2 regions of the Oceanimonas doudoroffii genome follow, and region 1 is predicted to be linked to the other one. Evidence: predicted binding sites of a transcription regulator. Region 1 holds the regulator's gene; the other holds the start of a gene.
What was found. The regulator sigma-54, encoded in region 1, starts transcription at its own class of promoters, with help from an activator protein. The targets are predictions, from matches to a motif close to TGGCACNGTTTTNGCTT.

Region 1 (3,324 bases):
GGGCTGGCTGCTCAGGTAATCGGCCACCGGCTGATCCTGGCCGGTAAAGGGGCGCAGTTCGGCAATCCAGTGGGGGTTGGGCAGAAAACGGGCGTCAAACACGAAGTCGGCGTCCTTGGAAACGCCGTATTTGTAGCCAAAGGACTCGAACACCCAGTTCAATTCCTTTTCTTTCTTGCCGAGGATGCGTTCGCGAATGATTTCGCTGAGATCGTGAATGCTTAAGGACGAGGTATCGATGCGCAGGTCCGCGTCCGACGACAGTGGCGCCAGCAGATGAGTTTCTTCGCGAATGGCCTCGTCCAGGGTCAGGCTGTGGCGGGACAGCGGATGCAGCCGGCGAGTGTCCCCAAAGCGGCGGATCAGCACCGAATTGTCGGCGTCGATAAAGATGCTGGAAGGCTGAACGTCATCCATGGCTCGCACCTCGGCCAGAAAGGCTTCCAGCTGCTCGGCACTGTCGGGCAGGTTGCGTACGTCTATGCTTACCGCCACCGCTCCGGGTTTGTCCCGGCGCAGCCGCACCAGCTCCGGCAGCAGCGCCACCGGCAGGTTGTCGACGCAGTAATGGCCGAGATCTTCAAGTACCCGCAAGGCCACGGTTTTGCCCGAACCGGAACGGCCACTGACGATCACCAGCTGCATCTTGCTATCCTCAGGCTGAAATCATGATTTGATAGAGTTCCTCATCGCTGCCGGCCTGACGTAATTGCCGGCACACCTGCTTGTTACTCAGTTTCTCGGCGATCAGCGACAGGGTCTTGAGGTGTTGCTTGCATTCCTGCTCCGGTACCAGCAGGGCAAACACCAAGCCCACCGGCTGGTTGTCGATGGCGTCGAACTCCACCGGCTCGGCAAAGGTAAGCAGTACGGCAGTCGCCTTGTTGTCATCGCTGATCCGGCCGTGAGGAATGGCGATGCCATTGCCGATGCCGGTACTGCCCATTTTCTCTCGGGCCAGCAGACAGTCAAAAAGCGGCTGGCTGCCGATATTGAGATGTTCGGCAGCCAGCTCGCTGATAATTTCCAGAGCACGTTTTTTGCTCGTGCAGGGGACTGCACTGCGGGTGCAGCCCCTGCTGAGTATGTCGGCGACTTCCATGGTTATTTTTGCTTGAGTTTTTCTTTGTGTTTGATGATTTGACGATCCAGCTTGTCGATGAGGCTGTCGATGGCCGCATACATGTTTTCATGCTGGGAGTTGGCAAACAGCTCGCCGCCGGTGACGTTCAGCTTGGCTTCGGCGATTTGCTGCATTTTTTCCACATTAAGGATGACGTGCGCATTGGTGATGTGATCGAAATGGCGTTCCAGCCGGGTAAACTTGCTGTTCACATAATCACGCAGGGCATCGGTGATCTCGACATGGTGTCCGGTCAGATTTATTTGCATAACGTCTTCCTTCTGTCGTTGCCTTTAAACCAGGCGTTTGCGCTGATTGGAAGGGGGAATGGCCAGTGACTCCCTGTACTTGGCGATGGTTCGCCTGGCCACCTTGATCCCCTGGTCGGCCAGCAGCTGGGCAATTTTGCTGTCGCTCAGCGGCTTGGCCGGGTTTTCGGCCCCGACCAGCTTCTTGATCAGGGCGCGAATTGCCGTGGACGAACACTCACCCCCGTCGTCGGTGCCCACATGACTGAAGAAGAAATACTTGAGTTCAAACACGCCACGGGGGCTGTGCATGAACTTCTGTGTGGTCACCCGGGAGATGGTGGATTCGTGCATCTCCACCGCTTCCGCCACATGGTTCAGCACCATGGGCTTCATGGCCTCTTCTCCATATTCAAAGAATGCCTGTTGTTGTTCAACAATACAATTGGCAACCTTGAGCAGCGTCTCATTTCGGCTTTCAAGGCTCTTGAGAAACCACTTGGCGTCCTGCAGGTGATTGCGAATAAACTGGCCGTCCTCGCTGTTGCGGGGCTTGCTGGCCAGGGCCGCGTAGGTCTGGTTGAGCCGTATCTTGGGCATGGCCTCTGGGTTGAGTTCCACCACCCAGACCCCGCTGCGCTTGGTGACCACCACATCGGGAATGACGTATTCGGAGTTACCCTGAATAATGCTGCTGCCGGGGCGGGGCTCCAGTTGCTGAATCAGCGCCAGCACTTCCCGGAGCTCGTCTTCCTTGAGCTTGGTCTTGCGCTGCAGGCTGCGGTAGTCACGGTTGCCGAGCAGGTCCATGTGCTGGGCCAGCAAGGCGCGGGCTTCACTCAGCCAGGGTGTGTCGGGCGGATACTGCTCCAGCTGAATGCACAGGCACTCCTGCACGCTGCGGGCGGCCACGCCGATGGGGTCGAAGTGCTGAATACGCTTGAGCACTGCTTCCACTTCGTCGGCCTCGATACCGAGCTCCCGGGCCGATACCGCTTCCAGCAGATCGTCGATACCGGCGGTGAGGTAGCCGGCGTCGTCGACGGCATCGATTATGGCCATGGCGATGGCCTGATCGGTGTCACTGAAAGGGGTCAGATTCATCTGCCAGATCAGGTAGTCCTGCAGGCTCTCGGTGGTTTCACCCTGGTAAACGCTGTCTTCCAGCCCTTCCGGCAGGCCGGCGCCGCCGCTGACCGGAGAGGCGGTGTAAACCTCCTCCCAGCTGGTGTCCATGGGCAAGTCTTCGGACAGCTGGTTGCGCTCCATGGCGGTGTCGGCGGCCATCTGCTCTTCGTTGCGGTTGTCGGCCACCTTGACGCTGTCGGCTTCCTCCTGCTCCAGCAGGGGGTTGCTGTCCAGCGCCTGCTGAATTTCCTGCTGCAGCTCCATGCTGGACAGCTGCAACAGGCGAATGGCCTGCTGCAGCTGGGGCGTCATGGTCAGCTGCTGGCCCAGACGTAACTGAAGAGTCGGCTTCATGTATGCAAACGTCCTTCCATATCAACCGCGGGTTGCGGTGCCTTCAGAGGCTGAATTGTTCGCCGAGATAAACCTTTTTGACCTGCTCGTTGGCGAGGATTTCCGTCGGTGTGCCGGCGGCGATGCGGTGCCCATGACTGACAATATAGGCCTTTTCGCACACGTCCAGGGTCTCGCGCACATTGTGATCGGTGATCAGTACGCCCAGTCCTCTGTCCCTGAGGTGCAGAATGATTTTCTTGATGTCTATCACCGAAATGGGATCCACACCGGCAAAGGGTTCGTCGAGCAGAATAAAGCGCGGATCCGCCGCCAGCGCCCGGGCGATCTCAACCCGCCGCCGTTCGCCGCCGGACAGACTCATTCCCAGGCTGTCGCGAATATGGGTAATGTTGAATTCTTCCAGCAGCTGTTCCATTTTCTCGCTGCGGCCGTCGGCATTCAGATCCTTGCGGGTCTGCAGCACCGCCA
Region 2 (3,324 bases), on a different contig from region 1:
GCATTAACAAGGGCACCGGCTTCAAGGTGTAATGGTCAGGCCGACCGTTGCCTATATGCCGATCACGGGTCACTCCTTCCCCTCGCGATACGCAACAACGCCGGGGCTGTCTGCCGTCCGGCAAACCGATGAGATGTTACTGTCCGTCCCGCCGCAGTTTTCGATAAAGCGCCAGATCCAGCTCCAGCTCGGTGACGTACATGTCACCGTCGGGGTAGCTGTTCACTACCCGTGCGCCCCGCACCACCCCCCGGCTGGCGCTGTTGACGGTGCCATCCTGCAATATGTGGCTGTCGAGCTGGCTGGAGCTTGAAATCATGACACCGCCCAGTTGCTCACTCAGCTCCCGGTAAGCGTCCATGCGCGAGGCGCGCATGGCGTGCAGCAGCTTCTGCTGGTAATCGGCGGGACGTTGCAAACTGATGGGCGCATACCCCACCGCATAGAGATGGTTTCGAGCGGGAGCGTCCGCCGAGCCCTGGCCGGCACAACCGGTCAGCCACAGTGATGCCAGCAGGGCAAGCAGCTTATTTCTCATAACGCTTCCTTATGTAATCGGGAATCACCGGCTGCGGACCACGGGTATCCAGCATGGCCGCCACCAGGTAGTCGGGAATAAACTGCTGGGCACTGGCCACCAGGCCGTGATCCGCCATGGAAATCAAGCGGGCATTGACCAGCCGTCCACCCTGGGTTTCGCTGATGGTGCCGTGCAGCAGATACTGGGCATTGATGCGCCCGCTCAGCTGGCGGTGATCCCGGCTGGTGCTCACGTCCCCTTCGGGGGTAATGCGAATAAAGGGCAGCGCCTTGAAGTCCATGACCTTGAGGCCGTACTGATTCAGCTGAAACATCATGGTTTCCGACAGCAGGCGGCCGAACTCGTCCTGGCTGGTGTAGTCTTCCTGACTGACAAAGCCACTGACGGCAATGCCGGCCTGCCGGTTCATATGATGCGCCGACGACACCAGCCGGTAGGCCAGGGCCGACATGTGCTGTTGCAGCTGAGTCTGACCGCCCACCAGCGACGGTCCCGCCTCGGGCAGATAGGCGCTGCGGGTGCCGGCGCTCATGCGCATGGGCACGCCATCCTGGCTGTGACGGGGAGAACGGACGGGGGCCGGCGGTTCGCCCAGCGGCTGATGACTGACATAATGAGCCGCGTGATCGTGGGGAAGATAATGGTTCTGGCCGTCGAACCGAGGGCTTCCGGCACAGGCGGACAGCCCCAGGGCGGCGGCCAGAACAATAAGGGCTCTTGTCATCAACAGACTCCCGAACAAAAACAGAATGATTATCCTATCGGCCGCCGGCGCACCAACTTTACTCTTTCGCGCCGACGATATGCCGGTACCCGGCAAGAATTTTGCATAATTCCTGCCATCTTTGCACCGAAGCCATTCGGCTCATCATGTTACAGGAAGAACGCCGTGCCGATAAAATCCCTCGCTTCACTGCTATTGCTATTTCCACTACTCGTTCGGGCCGACTGGTACCAGGCCGAAGGCTCGGCACCGCTCAGCCTGGGCGTCGATACCGCCCGCCAGCAGGCCCTGGAGCAAGCCCTGAGCGACGCCCTGCTGCAATCGGGGGCGTCCCTGAGCACGGTACAGTCGGCCACCAACGGTGCTTTTACCGGTCAGCAACTGGACATTTCCGCCCAGGGCGAACTGATGGATTACGTGATCCTCGACGAGCAGCGCCGTCAGGGCCGGCTGTGGCTGACGGTACGCGCCGACATCTGGCCCGGCGAACGCCGCCAGCAGGCGCAGTGCGCCAGCCGCTACCGTCCGGGCATGAGCATTACTCCCCTTACCCTGCTGCGGCCGGAGCAGGCCAGCACCGGCCAAATCTATGAATTGGGTGCGGCCGTTGCCGAACGGCTGGCGGCCAGGTTGTCGCCAAACGTCAATATTACGTCAACCCCGGCGCAAGGGCTGAGCACCGACACCGCCCTGCCCCGCAATGCCGGCCTGCGCCAGGGCGGCGATGTGCTGGCCAGCCGGCAGCAGGCCCGGCTGCTGCTCAGTGGCGTCATTGAAGATATCGGCATAGAAGACGGCCACTGGACCAAATGGACCTTTTCCGACATTCCCCGGGACTTCCGCCTGCGCGTCACCCTGGAGGATGCCCTCACCGGCGATACCCTGTTGCAGCGCCAGTATCAGACCCGCTCCAGTTGGGACTATGGCAAGCACGACAAGGTCAATGTACATGAACAGGTTTTTTGGAATTCGGGCTACGGCCAGGCGGTGACGCAGTTGCTGGACACCATTGGCCGGGATCTGACCCAGGCCCAGGCCTGCCTCAAGGCGGTGGGCAACATAGTGCAGCAGTCGGAGGAAGGCGTATTGATGGATCTGGGCCGACGGGAAGGCATTCAGGTGGGCGATCGCTTCACCCTCAGCCACCGCCGCCAGCTAACGCCCGGCTATTACGGCGAAACCCACTCCCAGGCCACCTTTGTGGTACAGCAAAGCCACGGCGACTACAGCCTGCTGAAGCCGGCCAATGCCGAAGCCGGCCGCACTCAGGTTGCTCCCGGCGACCGGCTGATACAGCTGTAAAAGCGGCTACTTAATCGGCAAACGCACGTACCGGCGTTGCGCCCACGGGGGAAATTTGCAATATTGTGCCGGCCCTGTCCCCGTAGTTTAATGGATAAAACAAGCCCCTCCTAAGGGTTAGATGCAGGTTCGATTCCTGCCGGGGACGCCATCACTTCGATGTGTTCACCCCTTTTCTGCTACATTGGCTACTCCTTTATCACGGGAGCCATACATGTCCAGATCCGTTCTTATCACCGGTTGTTCTTCCGGCATTGGCCAGTGCGCCGCCCACTACCTGCAGCAGCAGGGATTTCATGTTATCGCCTCGGCACGCCATGAACAGGACGTGGCACAATTGAAACAGGATGGCCTGCCAGCGGTGCGGCTGGACCTGACCGATGACGCCAGCATCGAACGGGGCCTTGAACAAGCCCTGGCACTGACCGACGGCGAACTTTACGGCCTGTTCAATAACGGTGCCTACGGCCAGCCCGGCGCCCTGGAAGACCTGCCTACCGCCGCACTGCGCGAGCAGTTCAATACCAACCTGTTTGGCACCCACCACCTGACCCGGCTGGTGCTGCCCTTGATGCTCAACGCCGGTGAAGGCCGCATTATTCAGAACAGTTCGGTGCTGGGGCTGGTGGCCATGCAATATCGCGGCGCCTACAACGCCACCAAGTTTGCCCTGGAAGGCTATACCGACACCCTGCGCCTGGAGCTGGCGGGCACCGGGGTACATGTCAGCCTGCTGGAGCCCGGTCCCATCGAAACC

Region 2: B6S08_RS07325 (flagellar assembly protein T N-terminal domain-containing protein) is a predicted target of sigma-54. The motif match lies at 1,356-1,372, and genes of this name have one in related genera.

What each region holds. Positions count from the first base shown of each region.
Region 1 is NZ_NBIM01000005.1:145,897-149,220, reverse strand. It holds gene rapZ (RNase adapter RapZ) at 1-645, opposite strand, end outside; gene ptsN (PTS IIA-like nitrogen regulatory protein PtsN) at 656-1,102, opposite strand; gene hpf (ribosome hibernation promoting factor) at 1,105-1,392, opposite strand; gene B6S08_RS14105 (RNA polymerase factor sigma-54) at 1,417-2,853, opposite strand; gene lptB (LPS export ABC transporter ATP-binding protein) at 2,897-3,324, opposite strand, start outside.
Region 2 is NZ_NBIM01000001.1:1,577,879-1,581,202, forward strand. It holds gene flgN (flagellar export chaperone FlgN) at 1-32, shown strand, start outside; gene B6S08_RS07315 (LPP20 family lipoprotein) at 137-538, opposite strand; gene B6S08_RS07320 (FlgO family outer membrane protein) at 528-1,265, opposite strand; gene B6S08_RS07325 (flagellar assembly protein T N-terminal domain-containing protein) at 1,431-2,567, shown strand; tRNA gene B6S08_RS07330 (tRNA-Arg) at 2,644-2,718, shown strand; gene B6S08_RS07335 (SDR family oxidoreductase) at 2,782-3,324, shown strand, end outside.